One region of the Brevibacillus sp. 7WMA2 genome, then DNA from elsewhere that is predicted to be linked to it. Evidence: predicted binding sites of a transcription regulator. Region 1 holds the regulator's gene; each other region holds the start of a gene.
What was found. The regulator Rex, encoded in region 1, represses fermentation and respiration genes when NADH is low (regulators of the CRP and FNR family bind a similar motif). The targets are predictions, from matches to a motif close to TTGTGAAATATTTCACAA.
Positions count from the first base shown of each region.

Region 1 (5,978 bases):
CAGGCAGACAGTGACGCTATTGCTACTGCACACTTATTGTTACGATTGTTAGATATCCTGTATAAGCTTCCTCTTATTACAATTCAAGGATTGCAGATGATGATCTCTTCTTTCCGTTTTGATGTAGCGACCTTACTACGAGAAATTGAGATGGAGAAGCTCATGCACAGTTTTCCGGTAGACGAAGCAGGCTCCTTTATAACTGCATCTTCTGCTCCTGAGGAAACAAGCAATTATGATATCTATCGAAACCTTGGATTAAAACGACGAAAGAAATGGACGGAGAAGCAATCCGAACAGCCACCGATCCATTTTTCTTTTGAACCATTTTTCGAACGTATGGTTGCATTAGATGGCGACGGGCTCGCACTTCATCATGAACACTATGAGAAACGTGAGTCACAGGAAGCGATGATGCATGCTGTATACCAAGCTTTTACTGATCAGAAGCATTTGTTAGTAGAAGCGGGTACAGGAACAGGAAAATCGTTGGGTTATTTGTTACCAGGTATCCTATGGGCACGTATGCACAAACAGCAAGTAATCGTGAGTACGCATACCATTCATTTACAGGACCAGCTTTTTGGCAAAGATATTCCTCTATTACAAAAAGCATTGCCATTTCCCTTTCGAGCTGCTCAATTGAAGGGTCGAGGAAATTACCTGTGCTTGCGAAAATTTGAACAAAGCATAGAGAGCCAGGAGGGGGCCACACAGGATATACAGCTAGCCAAAGCACAGATTTTAACATGGCTTACCGAAACGACTACAGGTGATGTAGAGGAGCTTAGTTTAAGTCCGAGTGGGCAGTCCTTTTGGCAATCAGTCAGAAGTGACACAGCCTCCTGTCTAAATCGAGAGTGTCCGTGGTTTAGCCGCTGTTTTTACTTCCAAGCGAAGCAGCAAGCAAAAGAGGCTGATGTGATTATTGTTAACCATGCCTTATTAATTGGTGATATTGATAAGGAGAATGGTGTATTGCCATCATTTGAGGTTGCAATTATTGATGAAGCGCATCAGCTTGATGAAGTAGCAAGTCAACATTTTGGGACACAGCTCTCCAGCGTAGAATTGTTTCAATTGGTAGAGCAGCTTGGAACAGAAGGAGAAAAGCAAATGCTACTCCTGTTAGCCAATGAGTTGAAAATGTGGCAACCAGCTGAAAAGGCAAGAATAGAACAGCACCTACAACAAATAAGGATTGAGCAGCAAATGCTAAAAGAGGCTGTTACGAACTGGCTACAACTCTTTTATCATTGGGGTTCTGAACGGGGTATGGATACAGGGGAATCTCAAAGAGCTACACTTCGATATAAAACAGAAGACTTTAAGAAAAAATATAAGAAGCTTGCAAAATCCAGCGATCTCATTTTACAAAAGTTAGGGAATGTAGCCAAGGAAATTGAACAACTGTTACGTATTCTGCCATCTTCTAATGGGGAAGCTCCGTACTCCTTACAGCGGTTGCAAACGGATGCAGCTGGTTTAGTAGAAGAAATCAGTCAAGTGGCTGTAAAGCTTCATTTTTTGTTAGTAGAAGAGCAGGATGAGTATGTAAGCTGGATGGAAATAGAAACAAGAACATCCCGCAAACAACTCTTTTTCTTTAAAACGCCACTAGATATAGCTGATACCTTGCGTACAACTTTACTGGAGCCAAAACGCAGTATTATTATGACCTCAGCGACACTGACAGTGAAGAATAGGTTTACTTACTTTATGGAGCGAATGGGTTTTGCTAATCTTCCAGAAGAACGGGTCGAAACACTCTCACTCCCATCGCCCTTTGACTATGCGCTGCAAGGACTCATCCTGATTCCCTCCGATTTCCCTTCTGTAAACAAGGAAGGAGAACAGCGTTTTGTAGAAGCCGTAATTGCTGGCTGCGTTGATGCTGTTCGAGCAAGTGAGGGGCGGACAATGATTTTATTTACCTCATATAGCATGCTTAGAACTGTTTATGAAGGAATGAAAAGCTTACTCGAAGGTGAAGAGTTTGAACTATTAGGCCATGGAGTAGATTCAAGTAATAGAAGCAAGTTGGTACGTCGCTTTCAAACCGGGACAAAAACAGTGCTTCTGGGTACGAATAGCTTCTGGGAGGGTGTAGATATACCTGGAAATGTACTGAGCTGTCTGATCATTGTTCGTCTCCCTTTTCAACCGCCCAACCAACCACTTTTAGAAGGACGTTCGGAGCGGCTGAAGGCCGAGAAAAAGAATCCTTTTATGACGCTTTCTTTGCCCCATGCAGTTATTCGTTTTAAGCAGGGAGTGGGTCGATTAATACGTCAACAGACAGACAGCGGTGTTGTAATTGTATTTGATACACGCATCATTGAATCTAAATATGGTCGTATGTTTTTGCAATCTTTGCCGCCTTATCAGGTAGAGACTGGTCCATGGACTACATTACGTGAGCGAATAGCTCCTTTTTTACAATAAAATCAGTCCCTTAGGAAAAACAAATCTAAAATGATTGTATGAATTTTACCCAAGCCATAAAGTAGGAGGGAAGCAGATCCATGACTACAAAACGACATAACCTATGTCTAGTTATTTGTATAGGCATGATGATCTTTGCATTATCCCAAACCGTTGAAGCAAGCCGCCCCATTGCGATAGCACATCAGCAACAGCATATTGAGGACCCCGATGCTGTTGAACAGGAGGAAGATTTTGTGGGGCTTACCACTACTTTTTTCTCTTTACCAGAAGGAGAAAGTACGCTCATTCGCTTCCCTTCTGGTAAAACGATGCTAATTGATACAGGGAGCGAAAAAGATACGGAAAAATTGGTTTCCTTACTACTTGAGCGCCATGTTACAAAAGTGGATTACCTGTTATTGACAAACGATTTACCTACTCATATTGGCGGCTATGATAAGCTTGCGGAGAAAATTCAATTTGATAAGATTTACATGCCAAAATTGACAGCCTTCGTAATTCACAGTAATATCCATATATCTAGGGAAAAGCAAGTTGTGTATGTAAAGGAAAAGGATCAATTACTGGATGGGAAAGATGTGGTGATCACATTTTTACATCCCAGCGAGAACCTGTTTTTATCACCACAGGATAATTCGCTTGTGTTTAGTCTGACCCAAGGAGAGCTCCAGTTTTTATTCACCAGTGCCATCAATGAAAAAGCAGAGGAGCGTTTGTTTGCGAAATACCCTTCTTTACTGCCGGCTGAAATCTTAAAGGTTGCGGCACAAGGCAGCAATCAGGCTTCTATTCAATCCTTCTTAACTAAGGTTGATCCCCAGATTGCTGTTGTGCAGACCGGTATTGTTCGTGAGCAATGGAAAGACTCCATGCGTGAGGTGGTGGAGCGTTTGGAGGAATCATGGGCAGATACGTATGTGACTAGCCGGGATGGGTCAATTACCATTCTCTCTAACGGACAAGATTATAAGGTTTTAAAGGCAGTCAAGACCTCTACACGTGATAGACAACGAAGTTAGGAGTGCAATTTATGGGGAAAGTACCAAAAATTTCTGAAGCGGTCGTTCGCCGTCTGCCGATCTATTTGCGATATTTAACAAATCTACAGGAACTACAGGTAAAAACGGTGTCTTCCCAACAGATGGGCAAAACAATGGATATTAATCCAGCCCAAATTCGAAAGGACCTGTCTGCATTTGGTGACTTTGGCAAAAAAGGCATTGGCTATGACGTAGATTACTTGATTGAAAAGATTCGTCATATCTTGAAATTGGACCAAGTGATCCATGTAGCGTTGGTGGGGGCCGGTAATCTAGGTCAAGCGATTTCCAATTACAATGTGTATTTAAAAGATAACATGAAAATTGTTTCCATTTTTGATGCCGACCCGCAAAAAATAGGTAAGGATTTAGGTGGATTGGTCATTGAACCGATTGATAAAATGGAAGATATCATCAAGGAAAAACAAATTCGGATGGCGATAATTACGACGCCAGCCTCCGCCGCACAGGAAGTGGCAAATAAACTGATCGAAGCTGGAATAGAAGCGATCCTCAATTTTGCCCCAACAACCATTCGCACCGAAAAAGAAGTAAAAATTGATCATAACGATTTGACTTCCAGCTTGCAAAGCTTAGCGTATTATTTAAACTAAGTAATGACTAACAGATAAAGGGAGAGTGTCTACGTTGATGAAAATCATTACCAACGCAACCGTAATTACTGTTAATGAACAAAATGAGGTTATTTATAATGGAGCAGTTGGCTTTGATGGGGGAAAAATTACATATGTAGGTAAAACGCCAGAAGATTTATCAGCATATGACGAGATCATTGATGGAACGAATAAATATCTAATGCCAGGATTTATTAATACACATGGTCACGTAGGCATGTCTCTACTGCGCGGATTTGCGGATGACCTACCTTTAAAACAGTGGCTGGAAGATAAAATGTGGCCAATGGAAGGTCAATTTACAGCGGAGCATGTGAAATGGGGTACAGCTATTTCCATTATCGAGATGATTCGTACCGGTACAACTACCTTTGTAGATATGTATGATCATATGGATACAGTAGCACAGGAAGTGGAAGCATCCGGGATGCGCGGTGTACTATGCCGTGGGGTAATTGGTTTCTGCTCAGAAGAAGAACGCCAGCAGAAATTACAAGAAGCTGCATCTTTCGCATCACGTTGGAACGGAGCAGCCAACGGTCGTATCCATACCATGATGTCGCCGCATGCACCTTATACGTGCTCTCCTGAGTACATCCAGCAAATCCTTGAGAAGGCTATCGAGTTAAACGTACCATTACATATCCATATGTCTGAATCAAAAGCAGAAGTAGAACAAAACGTTCAGGATTACGGTGTACGCCCTGTTGCTCACTTAGAAAATCTAGGTGTATTTAATCACCCTACACTAGTTGCCCATGCAGTGCATTTAACGGATGAAGAAATTGATACATTGGCTAAATATAATGTTAAAGTAGCTCATAATCCAATTAGTAACTTAAAATTGGCAAGTGGTGTAGCAAGAGTGCCTGAGATGCTTGCGAAAGGTGTTTGTGTAAGTTTGGCAACTGACAGCTCAGCAAGTAACAACAACTTAAATCTATTTGAAGAGCTAAAATTAGCGGCTATCCTGCATAAGGGTGTTTCCTATGATCCAGAAGTGGTTCCGGCAGAAGAAGCGCTTCGTATGGCTACACGTTATGCGGCAGATGCTGTGTTCCAAAAAGACAGCTTAGGCTCATTAGAAGTAGGGAAAAAAGCAGATATGATTATGCTAAATGCTGCTCAAGCACATTTCCAACCGGCAAATGATCCGATTTCCCATGTTGTTTATGCAGCAAATGGCTATGATGTAACAGATACAATTGTTGATGGGCATTTCTTAATGAAAGATAAAGAGTTAATCACAATGGATGAACAAAAAGCAATCGCTGAAGTGAATCGTGTGTTTGCGCTTTTAAAGCAATAAACTCATAAAAGTCACCTCTTCATATGACAAAGGCTCCTGCCAAGTGGTTGATACGGCAGGAGACAGTGTAGTGTAGGTGTGTAGGCAGAGAAAAAATTTAATCCGTCCGTTGCATCTCTGTTTGCCATAAATCTGTAAGTGAGGAGTGACGAACAGAGAGCGTAGCGGTAGGTGGCAAGGTACGCAGCGGTGAGGACAGACCTACCCAGGATTCGTACAAATCGTGTTGTTCCCAACCCTGTTTTGGTAGGACAAGGCTCCTGTCGGTTTGATTCACACGCTCACCTCCTTGTGGTGTACTGATAGTATGGCTCCTTCTCATGACTCTATAATTAGTAAGTTTTCCACGTGGTTCTAAAACCTTCTTGTATCTCATAATTGTTAGGAGATACGCAAGGGAGGGGTTACCCATGTACGTGAAGCAACGGTATCTTTGGCTGTTGGTGCCAATATTAGCATGCTTATTTGGTTTGGGTGTATTATTGGGACAAGCAACAGACAAGCTATCTGTAGCACAAAACAGGACGAAGGAGCTACATGACAAAA
Region 1 is NZ_CP048799.1:608,040-614,017, forward strand. It holds gene dinG (ATP-dependent DNA helicase DinG) at 1-2,445, shown strand, start outside; gene GOP56_RS02650 (ComEC/Rec2 family competence protein) at 2,526-3,467, shown strand; gene GOP56_RS02655 (redox-sensing transcriptional repressor Rex) at 3,479-4,102, shown strand; gene GOP56_RS02660 (amidohydrolase) at 4,140-5,432, shown strand; gene GOP56_RS02665 (hypothetical protein) at 5,530-5,709, opposite strand; gene GOP56_RS02670 (hypothetical protein) at 5,843-5,978, shown strand, end outside.

Region 2 (5,978 bases), 1.1 Mb from region 1:
CCATTTGATTTTTTTGTAGCACCTCGATAACATCGTTCGATTGCTCTACGGAGACGAATTCTGCACCGCATAGCTTACAGGTTTTCATCGATTGTTCACTGTAATGAAGTCGATAATTGCGTGCAAACACACTCATTGGACGGAATGGCACATGTGCAAGCTTACCAAACGGCAGATAAATTAATGTAATAATAACAAAGAACTGATGAATCATTTTTAATACGGGATGACCAAAGCCTGCCAAAAAGACATTAGATGCGGTTAAGAATAGACCTGTGATACTGATAGCCATTAATAAATATAGTGGTAAAAAATCATAAACAAAGCTTTGTTCTGCACGTGCTTGCATATCCTTATACCGTCGATACAAGGCCATTGAAACACCAGCAATCACCATAAAGGCGCTAATGTTTAACGCATTATAAAAACAATAGGCTAAGATTCCATCTGCCTGAATCGTCATTAAATCAATTCCCATAAATACAACCGTGTACATTCCGTTTATCGGCATCGTAAAATACATCCAGCCAAAAACAAGCGGGAAGGTTACGAAAGCGGCAAGCATACAGCCCCATCCTATCAGGATATGCTGAGTCCAACGATACCAATGGCGATTCCAGATGAAGCGATACGTTACCAGTTGTTCGGTTGCTGTTTTAGGGCTATTTTTACGAAAAAGTAATTTTATCCCCTTTTTAATGATAAGCTTAGTAGGTGGACGTTCTGCCCACGCGCCAAATCGATATAAAAATCCGCCAATAAACACGATTGTGCCAATCATATACCCGTATAAGGCTAAATCCATATGTGTAAATGATCTTGAGCCTACATATGATAAGAAAACCAGCACCAAGATTATGCAAAAGGCTCTCTTGGCAAATTTGGATGCAAAAGCACGATCCATGATCTACTACCCCCCTGTAATTTTTCGTTTTTTTTGCCCTATTTTTTCTTTTTTAGGTGATGATCGATTGTCATTGTACTTAATTCAATTCTTGCTCATTGTGATGAGCATCACTTATTCCTGCACAAATTTTTAACATTGTGAAATAGTGCCTTTCATTTCTAGTTATTCATCGCTATAATAAAACGCAAGAAAACGTCAATTTGCATGGAGGTCTCGTTGTGGGCAATCAAGGATTTACATTCATTCAACAAGTCTCCCCTGACTTTACCCAGCGTCTAAAAGAGATTTCTATTTCTAAAAAATTTGCTGCTGGCTCCGTGCTTTTTATGGATGGAGACAAGGCTGATCATTTATACCTGATTGAATCCGGACAATTGAAACTGACAAAGACGACGACGGACGGAAAAGAATTAACTCTGCAAGTCTTCAGCGATGGCGAACTAGTAGGGGTACCCGGATTGTTCGAAGAGAGCTTAAGCTACAACACTACCGCCAGCATGTTGCAAGCGGGTGAAGTCAACATTATCCCCCGTCAATCCTTAGAACGCCTTCTCTTGAAAAATGGGATATTCTGTGCTGAGTTTTTGCGGTGGATGGGTATCATGAATCGCCGTATCCAATCCAAATTCCGTGATTTGTTGTTAAATGGCAAAATCGGAGCACTATACTCCACGCTTATCCGGCTGAGTAACAGCTACGGAGAACCACATGAAAAAGGGATTTACATTACGCTTGCTCTAACTAATCGAGATTTGGCTCAATTTATTGGGCTAACCAGAGAAAGCGTAAACCGCATGCTGTCTGATTTAAAGAAACAAGATGTCATCGAGCAAAATTCCCAAGGAAATATTTTAATTAAGGACCTTACCTTTTTAAAAGATGCCATCTGCTGTGATGATTGTCCCAATGAAATATGTCAGATTTAAAAGAGAGTCTTGGTCACTGGCAACCAAGACTCTTTTGTTTGAATCAAGCCGGGTTATACTCTAGCACTTTACCTCGGCATTTTTACGTGCATAGAAGTACCACAGCAAGATCAAAGCTACTGCATAAAACACCAAGAACCCATATAAAGCGATATCTGGAGCACCCGTAGCCTTAATCGACATACTAAATGATTTGGGAATAAAGAATTGTCCGTAAGCCGCAATAGCCGATGTAAAGCCGATGACTGGCGCCGCTTCCTTTGGCGGAAAGATCGTAGGCATCATTCGTGTAACCGAGCCATTGCAGATCCCCGTCGTAAAGAAAATCACGATGAAACAGGCGAAAAATGCCCAGAATTCTTTAGCATTCATGAAGTAGATAACACCAGCAGTAGCAGCGATCAGCAGAATCACATTGTAGAGAGTTACCTTTGCCCCACCAAGCTTATCTGCCAGCATACCACCAATCGGCCGAACTAATGCTCCTAATAGAGGACCAATAAAGGCATATTGCAACGGATTCACATCAGGAAACTGGTGTTGCGTTAGCAATGGAAATGCTGTTGCAAAGCCGATAAAGGACCCGAAGCTCATCGTGTAGAGAAACGAACAAATCCACATATGCTTGCGTTTAAAAATAACCAATTGATCTGTAATCGATTGCTTCATCGGAAGATTATTCATTCCAAACATAGCTGCAATTGTTGTCAGTAAAATCGGGATTACCCAAATAAATCCAGCATTTTGTAGCCATAATTGCGTTGTATCGCTTGTTTGTGGTCCACCAGCGATATTTCCAAATACGCTAATTCCAATTACGATTGGTACTAGAAATTGTGCTACACTTACACCAAGATTCCCAAGTCCCGCGTTTAACCCCAAGGCAGAACCCTTCTTCGCTTGTGGAAAAAAGAAACTAATATTTGCCATGGAAGAAGCGAAATTACCACCACCAAAGCCGCACAAAATGGCGAGCAATGCCATTGTCTCATAGGAGGTAGACGGATCTTGTACAGCAAATCCAATCCAAATGGCTGGGATTAACAAAGTCGCTGTACTGAATACGGTCCAATTACGCCCCCCAAAGATCGGAACAACAAAGGCATATAAAATACGCAGTGTAGCACCTGAGAGACCTGGAAGAGCAGCTAAGCTAAATAGTTCATCTGCTGTAAATTGAAACCCGACTTTATTCAGATTCACAGCAACAACCGACCAAATGGACCAAATACTAAAAGCAAGTAAAAGGGCTGGAATAGATATCCAAAGGTTACGGTTGGCCACTTTTTTGCCTGTAGATTCCCAAAATTCTGGATTCTCAGGCTCCCATTTCATTACTCCTTTTGTTGACATAGGTTACCTCCTCTAATAAGTTCAAACGCTCAACCTATTTTTTAAACGAAATTGAACTTTTTTATATATACAACCTTTTTTACATCACAAATCATACCCAACTCTTATATAGTGCTTTGTGATTTTAATCACATGGTTTTGTTTTTTCACATTTTGTACAAAAATATATTAATATATATAAATTTAAAAATGACATACAAAAAAAGCAAGCCATGTCAACCTAACATTTCTTGCTTCTTTTCCAATGTTCTATATTATGGTCATTTTGTTGTGTTAAAAGTGGCCCAATGATCTTGTCCATAGCCTTCTTCCCATTTTGGCGGGTTATACATGCATGAAGGATCGCTTGCCAAATAATCCTTTGTCATGGCATAAGCACGGGCGCGTGATCCGCCACATACCTGATTGAAGTTACAGACGCCACATTTACCCGAATAGCCATCCGGGTAGCGTAACGATTGAAAGACTGCATGATTACGATATAAATCAGCCAAAGGTGTTTGGCGTACATTTCCGCAATTAATTGGTAAAAATCCGCTTGGCTGAACATCCCCTACATGAGAAATAAACACAAAGCCTTTGCCGTCCGTAACGCCTCCAGCTGAACGTCCTAAATGATCCATTCTTTTCACTTTCTCAGGTTGGGTATTCATGCCCTTTTGTGTTGCAAAGTATAGTGCTCGCCGATAGGCAGGGGCCGCTGTTGTTTTGATGCTGTAGCTAGCAGTCTGACTCTTCTCGATCAGCCAGCGATAAATGCGCTCCTGCTCCATTGGGGATACCGCATCACTTGCCTGCCCTCTTCCTGTAGGAATTAAAAAGAAAACACTCCATAGAACTGCGCCCCATTCTTCCACCATTTGGGACATTTCTTCTAGTAAATGCGCATTATAAACAGAAATCGTTGTATTTAGTTGAACAGGTAACCCATGTTTTTTCAATATAGCCAACGATTTTACGGTAATATCATACGAGCCTGGTGTTCCGCGGAAATAATCATGCACCTCTGCGGTAGGACCATCTAGGCTAAAAGCCCAGCGTGATAGCCCAGCCTCTTTTGCTTTTACGATCGCTTTTTCTGTTACACGCGGCGTAGCGCTAGGTGACATAGAGACACGTAATCCAATTTTTACTGCGTAATCGATTAATTCATATAAATCTTCCCGCATTAATGGATCGCCGCCAGTAAAAACAAGAAGAGGATTACCCATTTCTTTGATCTGATCTAACAATTCCTTCCCTTCATCTGTACTCAGCTCGTCGGGATGACGATTGGGCTGCGCTACGGCGCGACAATGCAAACAACGCAATGCACACGCACGCGTCACTTCCCAAATCACGATAAAAGGATTCTGGTCGTAATTCATCTAGTTCACTCCATTGGCATGATGGTATCTATTTATAATGTTTGGAGATTGTCTGATACAGACTATCCTTTTCAGCTAATGTCAGCAGTTTATTGGCCATCGGGTACAATACCCGATCCTCCTTGATCGTATGCTCTTCAAATAGCTCATCAAATTGCTTCAGTAAACAAACCATCGTCGAGGTTTTTTGTTCCAGCTGCACACACTGATTCAATTCGATCCCAATTCGATCTGAGATCTCTAATAATCGGTCATGTTCTGATTTAATGAGCAGTAATGGCTCCTCTAATGTTGCCAGTCGACTCGTCAACGTAAAAAATAAAATATCGTCCTCCACCATAATGTGCCGACGGAAATCTGTTTGAAGGAATTGAAGGAAACGATGTAAATCTTCATGCAATGCTTCGTTCCATTTTGTGCCATAACGAATCAGAGACAGAATGTGCTTTAGTTTTCCATCCAGCTCGCTGTGGTCATTGTATAAATAGGAAAGCAAAATGTGTTCATGTTTCTTTTTCATAGCGAAATCGCTCTCGTATTCCAGCATACCAATCCCTCCTTGCTATTTTTGATTGTAACCAAGTTGGCTATTCCAAGAAGTGATATTCCTCACAAAATCTTTTCCAGCTATTTGCTAGAATTAGGCCGTGAAAGTTTGTACAAAGGCTTAGGGGAGGATATAATGATAGGACTTTCCAGTTTACTAGAAACAACTACGACCTTCGGAGATAAATTGCGATATTCAGAGGCTTCTCGAAATCAAAAAACAGGAACCCATCATGGGTATGGACCCGTTGTTGCTTGGAATATTACAAAAACTTGCAATCTTCATTGCTTACATTGCTACTCCAGCTCCGAAAATAAGAAATATGAAGGAGAGCTAAGCACAGAGGAAGCCCACGATGTAATTAATCAGCTAGCGGATATGAAGGTACCCGTTATCCTGTTTTCGGGCGGTGAACCTCTCATTCGACCAGATATTTTTGAGCTAGCCGAGCATGCTATTTCTCGGGGTATTCGCATTACATTCTCAACCAATGGCACGCTTATTGATGAGAAAAAGGCCAAGCGCTTAAAGGACTTAGGGATTAGCTATGTTGGCATAAGCTTGGATGGGATGCAAAAGACGCATGATTTTTTCCGTCAAAAAGAAGGTGCCTTTGATTTAGCCATTCGTGGAATTCGAAACTGTATGGCAGTGGGTCAAAAGGTTGGCCTTCGTTTTACGATGAACAAACACAACATTGAAGCGTTGCCAGATATTTTTGACCTGATTGAAAGAGAGAATATTCCGCGTGTCTGTTTCTATCATCTCGTCTATGCAGGCCGTGGAGGAGTCGAGGATGATATTACTCATCAGCAAACACGTGAGGCTTTAGACTTTATCATTGAAAAAATTCATTATTTCCAAAAATCAGGACAACC
Region 2 is NZ_CP048799.1:1,684,140-1,690,117, forward strand. It holds gene GOP56_RS06090 (hypothetical protein) at 1-904, opposite strand, end outside; gene GOP56_RS06095 (Crp/Fnr family transcriptional regulator) at 1,126-1,833, shown strand; gene GOP56_RS06100 (NarK family nitrate/nitrite MFS transporter) at 1,894-3,186, opposite strand; gene GOP56_RS06105 (TIGR04053 family radical SAM/SPASM domain-containing protein) at 3,447-4,553, opposite strand; gene GOP56_RS06110 (hemerythrin domain-containing protein) at 4,582-5,100, opposite strand; gene GOP56_RS06115 (radical SAM protein) at 5,236-5,978, shown strand, end outside.
Region 2: GOP56_RS06100 (NarK family nitrate/nitrite MFS transporter) is a predicted target of Rex. The motif match lies at 3,303-3,320, and genes of this name have one in related genera.

Region 3 (5,978 bases), 2.3 Mb from region 1:
GGCAGGAGCATGTGATAGCAGATGATCCTTATTATTGTTATATCGGTGAGATCGTTCATTGCTAGGGACACGGAGAGGCAAATTACACGACAGGTGGTTAAAGAGATCCTGTATTTGTCGCAGAATCGACAGTAGGGAAGGTCGGTCCAAGCTGTGCCTATGCAAGGTGATCATGGTAAAGTATATGTCGGAATGAGTAAATAAAATTTCTCAAACGCTAGGAGAAAGGTGGTTCATATGCAACAATCTATCATTGAAATTAGTAAAAGTGTGCTACAAAGCTCGTTGGGCGTAAAAGCTGGTGAAACTCTTTTAGTTGTAACGGATGACTCCAAGAAAAACCTAGCGGAGGCTCTCTATGAGGCAGGCAGAGGTCTAGGAGCCCAAGCCTTACTTATGGTTATGCAGGAGCGTACCAAATCGGGGGAGGAGCCTCCTGAAGCCGTAGCGATCGCTATGACGAAGGCTGACGTAGTGATTGGGATTACCAAGCATTCGCTCACTCATACGCATGCCCGAAAAAATGCGGTAGCAGCAGGAGCTAGGGTGGCTACGATGCCAGGGATAACAGAGGATATGTTCATGGCAGGCGCTATTGCGGCCGATTATGCAAAAGTAAAAGAACTAACTGAAGAAGTAGCTAGCATGCTGACAGAAGCTAAGCAAGTAAGAATTGACAAAGCGGGTTATTCCCTAAGCTTTTCCATTGAGCAAAGAAAAGGGATTCCCAGTACCGGTGTGTATGTGAATCCCGGAGAATCGGGCAATCTGCCGTCCGGAGAAGCTTATATCGCTCCTTTAGAGGGAACAGCTACCGGGCAAATCCTTGTAGATGGTTCCATTGCTGGGATTGGAAAATTAACAGAACCTGTCTTGCTTACCATTGATAAAGGACGCATTGTCTCTGCAGAAGGCCCAAGCGGAAAACAGCTTTTGGAATTGCTGGGCGATGGAGATGGCCGATTATTAGCCGAGTTTGGAGTAGGGACGAATGATAAAGCTCGTATTACTGGGGTTGTTTTAGAGGATGAAAAGGTATACAGCACAATTCATGTAGCGTTTGGAAGCAACAATACCTTTGGGGGAGTCATCTCAGCAGGTGTACATATTGATTGTGTTGTAATGGAGCCAGACTTCTATTTAGATGAGCAGAAAGTAATGGAACAGGGAGCCTTGCTTGGCGTGTAGGTTAAAAAAGCATGAGAGAAAAAGAGCGTTAGCTAGGCTGACGCTCTTTTTGCTGATCACCTGGTTATTTGCAAAATAGGTGTACGAAGCTGTTGAATCTATTGTTTCTACATGGCTTGCAAGCCAGCCTGATTTAAGAAGTTCCAAGGCTTGTTGTAATGCGGTTGGAAGAAGAAATCGACAAAGGCAAGCTGGTCGATTGTCATATGATTTTGGATGCAGACAGATAAGGTATTCATGGATTGCGTTAAATCAGCCTTGGACATGATTTGGGCTCCGAGAATGCGGCGAGAAGTCTCTTCAAAGACTACTTTTAGTAAGACCTTTTCATGCTCTGGCATGAATTCTGGTCGATAGCTGTCTTCGATTGTGACAGTTTTCACATTGATAGCCAAGTCTGAAGCTGCCCCTTCTGTTACTCCAGTAGAAGCGATGTTATAATCATAGATTTTAATCCCGGATGTTCCCTGTGTGCCCATATAAGCCATGGTAGGGGCTACTAGATTCTTAGCAACGAGTGTACCCATACGTACAGCGTTTGTGGCTAGGGGAATATAGGTGTGTTGCCCGGTAGGATTGTAGCGAATCGCACAACTGTCTCCAGCAGCATACACATCCGTTTTGCTAGTTTGCATGTATTCATTTACGATAATGGCTCCGTTACTCAACATATCGACTTGTCCTGCAAGCAAGCCTGTATTGGGACGAAAGCCAATGCATAGAATCACCAAGTCAGCCTCGTATTCGCCTTTTGTGGTGATGACCTTTGTCACTTTACCGTCCATGCCTTCAAATTTCGTAACAGTTTGACCTAGAGCAAGTGTGACACCATGATCCAGTAGTTCTTTTTCGGTAACTTGAGTAAATTCTTCATCAAGATAACGGTTTAGAATCCGATCAGCACTATCAATGAGAGTCACCTGCTTGCCATTCATTTCAAAGGCCTCGACTAATTCAATCCCAATGTATCCGGCCCCAACGACGACTACATTTTTAGCTGTTTTTGCCTTTTCAATAATGGTATTGGAGTGGTTAAAATTCTTGGACAGTACGATATTGTCTAGCTCAATTCCTGCTAAGTTAGGCATGATTGGCCAAGAACCAGTAGTAACGATTAATTTATCATAGGAATCTATGATCTCTTCATTTGTATTTAAATTGCGAACGACCAATGTTTTTTGATCGGTATCTATTGAGATCACATCGTGGCGCATATTGGTAACCACGCCAAGCTCAGCTAATTTCTCTGGGGAAGAGTAGAACAAGCCTTGCGGGTCTTTCACTACACCACCTACATACAAGGCAATACCGCAAGAAAGAAAGGAGATATTATCATTTCGTTCATAAACGGTAATGTGAGCATCTGGATATAACTTAGCAGCAGTAACAATAGCGGCAGTTCCGGCATGTGTGCATCCAATAACAGCAATTCTCATAGCTAGTCCTCCAAGCAGTTAGGATTTATGTGCAAGTCTGTTATTCCTCTTTTTACGATAAACACTGTTGTAATAGTGTTTATGCTGTTTATTATAGGGGCGTATTAGTAAAGATGACAGTGAACGTTTTGTGAATGTTATCACATTCACAATCGTTGCTTTTTTCACTATGCACGTTCTGCTATAAATAGGGTAAGAACCGCATACATACAAGAATAAAAGTAGATAAAGTTCTTTTGAATCCAGATGAGGCACTTGTCTGATTATGACAGAAAATACCTTACATTTGAAAAAAACGAGATAAGAAGGGTGCATGGATGGACTTAGAAAAATATGGTGTGAAATTATTCACATACATTAGAACATCTACTGTTTATACTACCATCGAAGGATAACGTTATTGCTTTCATATAAAAAAGAGAAGAAAAAGGTACTGAATATCCATTTATCAAGTAGTAGAAAAAAGGGAGGATTCAACATGAAGAAATGGATGTCTCTTATGATGGCTGCATTTTTGGCAGTTCCCGTGCTGTCTGGATGCGGTAGTACAACGACTCCGGGTGCAACGGAAGGCAAGGCTACAACCGAGACAGCAACTCCTCAGGATGAAAGTACGGATATCGTAGTAATTGGTGCAGGCGGTGCAGGTCTATCAGCCGCGGTAGAAGCCACAAATGCTGGTGCCAAGGTAATCGTACTGGAAAAAATGCCGATGGTCGGAGGTAACACAACTCGCGCTACTGGAGGATTAAATGCAGCGGGAACGGAAGCACAAAAGAAAAAAGGAATTGAAGACAGCCAAGAGCTGTTTTACCAAGATACAATGAAGGGCGGATACAATAAGAATAACCCTGAGCTAGTAAAAATTCTGACTACGCAAGCGAAAGATTCTGTGGTTTGGCTAGAATCATTGGGGGCTGATTTATCTGACGTTGGCCGTGCGGGTGGAGCAAGTGTAAGCCGTATTCATCGTCCGACTGGCGGAGCGGCTGTAGGCTCTAATGTTATATCTACTTTAAAGAATAAAGTAAAAGAACAAAATATTGATGTCCGTGTCAAAAATAAAGCGGTCGCAATTATCAAAGATCAACAGGGCAAAGTTACTGGTGTAAAAGCCGAGAATAAAGATGGTAAGGCTTACACGATTAATGCAAAGGTGGTCATTTTAGCTACAGGTGGTTTTTCAGCTAATCAGGAGATGGTTATTTCCTATAAACCAGAGCTAAAAGGCTTTGCGACAACCAACCATCCAGGAGCATTGGGTGAAGGGATTACGTTGGGCGAAAGCGTTGGTGCCAATTTAGTTGATATGGCTGAAATCCAAACCCACCCAACAGTTGTTCCTGAAAAAGGTGTGATGGTAACAGAAGCTGTTCGCGGAAATGGAGCTATTCTAATCAATAAAGACGGGAAACGTTTCATCAACGAGCTATTAACTCGTGACGTAGTGTCTAAAGGTATTTTGGATCAAAAAGATGGTGTTGCTTACCTGTTCTTTGATGACGGATTAAGAAAAGGTCTAAAAGCGGTAGAAGAGTACTTCAACATGCAGCTAGTAACAGAAGCTGATTCTGTCGAAGAGCTGGCTGGTAAAATCGGTGTAGATAAAGACGCTATGATGAAAAGCGTAAAAACATATAATGATGCGGTAGCAGCGAAACAAGATAAGGAGTTTAAGCGTGATGACCTACCTCTTCAATTAAACCAAGGAAAGGTTTATGCCATTCAAGTAACTCCTGCGGTTCATCACACTATGGGTGGCCTACAAATCAACACCAATGCAGAAGTCATGAATAAAGAAGGCCAAATCATTAAGGGTCTTTATGCAGCTGGAGAAGTTACAGGTGGCGTACATGGTGGTAACCGCCTAGGTGGTAATGCTATGGCTGATATCGTAACATTTGGTCGCATTGCAGGACAAAATGCAGCAAAGGCCGCGAAGTAATCTTGAAAGCAAGAAATTGAGGAGAGAATGATTATGAAAAAACTATTTTATCTAGTAGCTATGCTAGCGATGGCGGCGATGGTGCTTGTTGGCTGTGGAGCGACAGCTGATACCGGTAAATTTAAGGACGGTTCATATGAAGGTGTGGCCCGCGGTGCTAGTAGCGATATTAAAGTGTCTGTAGAAGTGAAGGCAGGCAAAATCGATGGTATTAAGATCCTAGAGCATGAGGAAACCCAAAATCTGATTGAAGCTGTTATGGAGAACACGATCCCCGAGATCATCGAAAAACAAGGCACAGAGGGTGTAGAGGCTATCTCTGGTGCATCTAAATCTAGTAGTGCTGTAAAAGAGGCAGTTAATCAAGCCTTGGAAAAAGCGAAAAAGTAACATAGAAAGACAAAAGATAAGAGAAGGATTAGACCAGTAGCGGTAGCCGGTATGAACTAGTGAGTTATCAGATCAGCACGATTGACCTTATCTGTTCGGAGCATTATTACATTTCGTTACTTAAATAAGAGTTTTTTTGGAGTAAAACTCTTACAAAGAATATAGAAGGATGTAAGGCCGTTCCTGTAGGGAGCGGCTTTTCTTTATGAAAATATAACTCTCGCAGTGCTGGTCTAGTCGTATCTTTTTTCTCTTGTAATTGACGAACTAGCTAGCCCATCCTTACAATAAGATGCGTAAACGGTTACATAATGGATAAGAAAGGACGATCGAGATGGAACCAATACACCACATTATCATTGATACCGATCCGGGAATAGACGATGCAGTAGCAATTGCAGCAGCTCTGTTTCATGATCAGATAGATGTGAAATTAATCACCACAGTTGCTGGCAATGTGTCATGCGATAAGACTACCAATAATGCCTTAAAGCTCCTCGAATTCTTTCACAGTGATGTACCGGTTGCACAAGGGGCAATCAAGCCTCTATTACGGACACTAGAGGACTCTAGTCATATCCATGGCAACTCTGGGCTAGATGGATATGATTTTCCTCATCCAAAGAAGGAGACCCTTGGTATTCACGCTATTGAGGCAATGCGTGAAACCATTTTGAGCAGTAAGGAACCTATTACGTTAGTTCCTATTGGTCCGTTAACCAACATTGCTCTCCTATTATCTGTTTATCCAGAATGTAAGCAAAATATCAAAAGAATTGTGTTCATGGGTGGTTCAGCTTCACGCGGCAATCATTCTCCTGCGGCAGAGTTTAATATGTTTGTTGACCCGGAAGCAACGAAGATAGTATTACAGTCGGGGCTTGATATTACAATGTGTGGTTTGGATGTAACAAGCCTAGCTACTTTAACGAAGGAAAACGTAGAAGCTTTAAAAGAGATGAATCGAACAGGTGAAATGCTCTATGGGTTATTTCAGCATTATCGCGGCGGTAGCTTAG
Region 3 is NZ_CP048799.1:3,619,071-3,625,048, reverse strand. It holds gene GOP56_RS15230 (flavin reductase family protein) at 1-65, shown strand, start outside; gene GOP56_RS15225 (aminopeptidase) at 238-1,188, shown strand; gene GOP56_RS15220 (FAD-dependent oxidoreductase) at 1,296-2,624, opposite strand; gene GOP56_RS15215 (flavocytochrome c) at 3,103-4,569, shown strand; gene GOP56_RS23600 (FMN-binding protein) at 4,603-4,959, shown strand; gene rihC (ribonucleoside hydrolase RihC) at 5,294-5,978, shown strand, end outside.
Region 3: GOP56_RS15215 (flavocytochrome c) is a predicted target of Rex. The motif match lies at 2,961-2,978, and genes of this name have one in related genera.

Region 4 (5,978 bases), 500 kb from region 1:
ACACAAAAACTTACCTCCACATAAAAAAGAAGCATTGTATAAAAACTTATCCTTTATACAACGAACTATAGATAACTATTTAGTAAGTAACACATGGCGAAAAGATTTTTAGGCATTCCTCCTGTAGTCATAAAAGATAGATTTTTAGGTATATATTTATTATTTAACCAATACTTTACTAAATTATCCTAATTCCGCCTTGAAATGTCAATCAAATCTGAATATTTTTATTACATATAAATTTTAAAGAAATAAAAGGATTGAATACCAATTTATAGAAATGAATATATGTTTCTACATTTCATTCAAGGAGAGGGTTCAAATGAAAAAAAGTCTTGCCGCTCTGATGGTCAGCACACTTTTAGCCAGCATGTATTTTTCTCCAGCTTATGCTGCAACAAAAGCAACAGGAGTTGACTCCAAATCGATTACAAATGTAAAATCATTGGATGCAACGGTTTCCGATCCGAATCGATTCAACGGTTTACGTGTTAAGGTAGTCGATGAACCTACCGTATTTCTTATTATGGATGGAAAGAAAAGAGGAATTGTTAGCGAGGCCGTGTACTTCAGATTATTCCGTTCATGGGATGGCATTCAATCATTCTTATCACTTGATGGCATCCCTGATGGACCCGTTATTAACGAAAATACACAATTGATCAAATATCAAAACAACCCAACGGTATATTTAATAGATCATGAGAACGGAAGAACTGTGAAACGCGGCTTTGTTAGCGAGGCGGCATTTAACAAATACAGCTTTGATTGGAACAAAATAATTACGCTTCCCGATTCCTTGCAAAATACCATTCCTGATGGTACTCCAATCACCCATTAAAAGTTACGTTTAATAGCCTGAAAAACACCTCTTACCGTAGTTGCTTGTCTTTCCTGTGTGACGGACTGCCACCTTTAAGAGGTGTTTTTATGTTATGTAACAGATTGGGACACAGCCATTTAGTCTCTTTTGAGTATCGTAAGAAATCCCTTACTTCTGCCCTTCGCCTACAAGCAAAGCATCACCCCAAAATACCCCCTGGTTCTCTAAAAGCTCTCCAGCTAAAATACGTTCACCTACTACCTATTTTTTAATACGTACTTTATCTTCCCTTTATAAAATGAATGGATGTTTAAAACAAGTGATGACAAAATTAACACATTTTAAGTGATTGAAATCACGACATAAATTTAAAATTATTCATATTCTTAATCCAGATACAAAATTTTAAACTTTATGGAGGCATTCATATGGAACATACATTTACCGAGTCTTCTATTATTGGTGAGATTGTAACAAAATTTCCAAAGGCAAGCGACCTTTTCAAATTATATAAAATAGATTTTTGCTGCGGTGGTAATAGACCCCTTATTGACGCTATTCAAGAAAGAAATTTATTGGCTGATGAGGTGATAACAAAATTAAACACCCTGTATCATGATACAAAGCTTTTAAATGAATCTGTAATTGATTGGACAACTGCCTCGTATAGCGAATTAATTGACTATATTGTGAATAAACATCATCGTTACTTAAATGAAGAGTTGCCACAGTTAAGCCCTTATGTAACAAAAGTGCTACGCGTTCATGGATCGCAACAACCACATTTAGCTCGAATTCATACGTTATTTCATGAGTTAAAAACAGAATTGGAACAGCATTTAATAAAAGAGGAGACTGAGGATTTCCCATTGATTTTAGCATTTGAGCAGCATGCAACAGATGAAAATTATACAAAACTCTGCAAGGTAGTGGAAGAATTGGAGAATGAGCATAGCCACGCCGGCAATATTATCAAAGAGCTTCGTACCATTACAAATGACTTTACCCCACCAGAAGGAGCTTGCGGTACTTATCGTCTGGTCTACCAACGCCTTGAGGCACTTGAAGCCGATTTATTCCAGCATATCCATCTAGAAAATAATGTGTTGTTCCCACGTGCAATAGCACGAACCTAAGCCTCTTCCTAAGAAATGGGACATGAGTAAAAAGTCACTCATATCCCATTTCTTCTATATTTTATGGGTTGAGTATAAGATTTCAGGAAGCATGCAATGTCCCAATTTGCAAATACAATGGCAAAACCCTCTAACCTTCCTTCTAGACCATCTTTTGCTACATGTAGCCATTGATATTATATAGAAAGAATATGCCTAGATTGGGTAAGGAGTTGTCTATATGAAAGAAGATTTAATTCAGAAGCATGTGCGAAGTATCCCCCTTTTTAACGAACTTTTGGATGAAGAGCTTCAAACTATAGTGGATATTTCTCAGGTTCGAACGTATAAAGCAAGGTCTTTTGTATTTTTACAGGGTGATTCACTTGATCGTATATTTTTTATCCATTCGGGTAAGGTGAAAATTCAAAAAACAGATAAAACCGGAAGAGAACAGATTGTTTCTGTACTCCAAGCTGGAGAAATGTTTCCGCATGCGGGATTCTTCCAAAAAGGTACTTTCCCAGCAAATGCCGAGATACTAGAGCTTGCAGAATTAGTTGTTATACCAATCGTTGATTTTGAGAATGTTTTACTTCAGTATCCTCGATTATGTATTACATTGTTTAAAACTCTAGAAGAAAAGATTGTGGATCTCCAGAATAGATTAGAGGAAAAAATTCTTCATGATACCTATGAACAAATTATTATGCTATTGCTTCGCTTATGTAAATCAAATGGCATCCAGATTCAGGATAAATACAAAATAACGACTCAATTTACGAATCGTGAACTCGCGAGTATGATTGGCACTTCTCGGGAAACAATTAACCGCACAATTAATCGATTAAAAAGAAAAAAGCTGATTGATATTGATGAAAACGGATTCTTTATTCTGACTCCAGAAAGATTGCAGGAAGAAATCGCATAATGGAAACCTCTCCCGCCTAATCTTTCAAAATAAGAAGTTCATCATTCAAGTTTGATTAGCTGCATCTTTTCATAGCCTAAGTGCTATCCCCTATCAGCTTCCTTACACAAATTCTAGTAAAGCCTTCAAAAAGTTTGTGATTTCACTCACAAACTTTTCATTCTCTCTATGCTACACTTTCATTGAGAATTACTATCACTTATTGTTAAAAGTGAGCAAACTGGCAAATTGATGGTTTTAGGTAAATAGATCGCGTTGGTTCTTTATCAAATGATAAGCACAAGCAAATAGTAAAGGAGAATTCCTATGAGTGAAATAATTAATAATCGTGAACAAAAAAGCATGAACTCATTTGAAAGGCAAGCTATCTTAAAAAAAATTATAAAAAATCTCCATCAAGGGAAAAGTGTAGAAGATGTGAAGGCTCAATTTGAAGAAGCTGTTGGGAATATTACGGTTGCAGAAATTTCTCAATTAGAACAAGCTCTCATGGAGGAAGAAGGAATTCCAGTTGAAGAGGTACAGCGCTTATGCTCGGTTCATGCTGCCATTTTTAAAGGTTCCATTGAGGAAATCCATAGATCAGACAAACCAGAAGACCAACCTGGCCATCCGATTCATACCTTTAAGCTTGAGAATAAAGAAATAAATCATCTTGTGAACTTCAAACTGAAGCAGCATTATGAGCATTTTGAAAAAGAAGATAAGAAAGAAAACGTCTATTTGCTTATGGAAGATTTAAATCTGTTGCTGGATATCGATAAACATTACAGCCGAAAAGAGAATTTACTTTTCCCTTTCTTAGAGAAGTATGGCATTTATGGGCCAACAAAAGTCATGTGGGGCGTCGATGATGGTATTCGCAATAGCATTAAAAATGTTAAACAAAAATTAACAAACTACAATGGAGACAAAAAAGCAGTCTTAGATGGCCTTTCTTTTGTTATCCGCGAAGTCAATGAAATGATTTTTAAAGAGGAAAATATCTTATTTCCTATGGCATTACAAAATCTTACGGAAGACGAATGGATTAAAATTGCTCATGAAAGTGATGAGATTGGCTTTTGCTTGACAAGTCCTGCCGGTGTATGGAAGCCTGAAAGACAAGCTATCGCACAACAGTCTATATCTGAAGGTTTTATTCGTATGGAAACAGGCATTCTCTCTTTAAAGCAATTAGAGATGCTCATGAATCACTTGCCCGTGGATATTACATTCATTGATCAGGATGATGTGGTACGTTACTTCTCCCATGGAAAAGAGCGGATTTTTGCTCGCACGAAAGCAGTAATAGGCAGAACAGTTCAAAACTGCCATCCTCCGAAAAGTGTTCATATCGTTGAAAAACTCTTAGAAGATTTTAAAGCTGGTAATAAAGATTGTGAAGATTTCTGGATTAAGTTTCAGGACAAATATGTATACATTCGCTATTTCGCTATAAGAAGTGAAGATGGTGAATATATGGGCACCCTTGAGTTTACACAAAATATTAGTCCTATTCAAGAAATTGAAGGCGAAAAACGAATACTCTCCTAAGCTTGGGATTGTCATGAATTACCTTGACCGTTTTCGAAGGAGGTTGAATCCTAGCCTGTATAGCGATTCAACCTCCCTCAGCGGTTCAGGCTATTGACTCATTCTTAGGCAATTAAAAATAAATAGTGGTTCGAGTTTGTGAGAGCTTTTTTATGATCATATTCTATATTTTTGAACGCGTTATTGCTCCAGAAAATAATGAGGATTCCCGATTTAGTAGCTATGGTACCTCTCTTATGGGCTTGTAACCAGACTACTTTTAAAGATTATCTTTACTTCATTTAAATTTAGTTTACATAACAATTATTACGTTAATTTGAACTTTACCTACCTCCTATGGTCTTCTGAATACTTTCGCTTTACATGCGGAAATAACGTTCAAACTTATTTTATGCGCAACAGAATCCTGCCCAATACGAAATAAAAGAATAGTTTATTCCATATCTCTTTCTTCAATTTAATCAGTGTCTTTTAATCCCCAAATGCAAATATTATTTCCGCTTCACAAGCTAGTTTTCCATCAACTGTAGCAATACCTTTGCCTTTCCCAATAGCACCTTTTAATCGAGTAATCTCAATCTCTAGACGAATCTGGTCTCCAGGTTTTACTTGATGTTTAAAACGACAATGATCTATACCGGCTAAAAGCCCTAAGCGCCCTTTATTTTCTTCCTTTGTCAGCATCACAATGGCTCCTACCTGAGCTAATGCCTCTATAATTAACACACCTGGCATAATCGGATCATTCGGAAAATGTCCTGTAAAAAATTCCTCATTCGCTGTAACATTTTTTATACCAACTGCTCTCTTCCCTTTTTCTAACTCCAATATCCTATCCACTAAAAGAAATGGATAACGATGTCTAATAACATCCATAATCTGTTGAGTATCTACCATCATTATTCCCCCTGAATAATTGCCGATTATCACAATTTTATCACTTCATACTAATAGTTAGTACTATAAAATGGTAGCTCTCACCTACTCTCGCTAATGATTTTAGACCGTTCCATAGTAATTTTTGATTGCTGTATAACAAATCTACCTTATCACAAAAAAGAAATGAATGTTTGGTCAGCACTTATTTGTGAAAATGCTTAAAATACCCAATGGTAGTAGGGATGGTTTTTCATTCGTGGAAAGTTATTTATAAAGATTCTCCTTGAATACTGTTTCTTAATTAGCATTCAGCAAATCAAATTAATTATATTGCATTATAGCCAACACGGGGCATGAAGCTAGTTTGACCTGTTTCAACAATTTGAACCTAATCGAAAGGTTGTAATCCTCCCCTCGGACCTTCTTCTTGGAATGGAGTTTTTTTTATCTAGGACCGGGCGGCTCCGGAACGAAAGGTTGCCCTCTTAGTTTAAATGTAGCAAATGATTTGGGTACATAAATCCCTGTCAATAACACCCTTTTTCACAAAAATAAAAGAGCAGTCGTAATCTGCTCTTTATTCGGTGCAACTTCCCTGATGTTACTTAAATGAGGGTGGGATCTCTAAGTGAACCGTTGATTCTCCTATCAAGATTGAATTTCATTTGTAGTATAAGCCTCAGCAAAACCATAA
Region 4 is NZ_CP048799.1:1,108,730-1,114,707, reverse strand. It holds gene GOP56_RS04495 (hypothetical protein) at 323-841, shown strand; gene ric (iron-sulfur cluster repair di-iron protein) at 1,252-1,959, shown strand; gene GOP56_RS04485 (Crp/Fnr family transcriptional regulator) at 2,180-2,869, shown strand; gene GOP56_RS04480 (DUF438 domain-containing protein) at 3,176-4,405, shown strand; gene fabZ (3-hydroxyacyl-ACP dehydratase FabZ) at 4,877-5,302, opposite strand.
Region 4: GOP56_RS04480 (DUF438 domain-containing protein) is a predicted target of Rex. The motif match lies at 3,004-3,021, and genes of this name have one in related genera.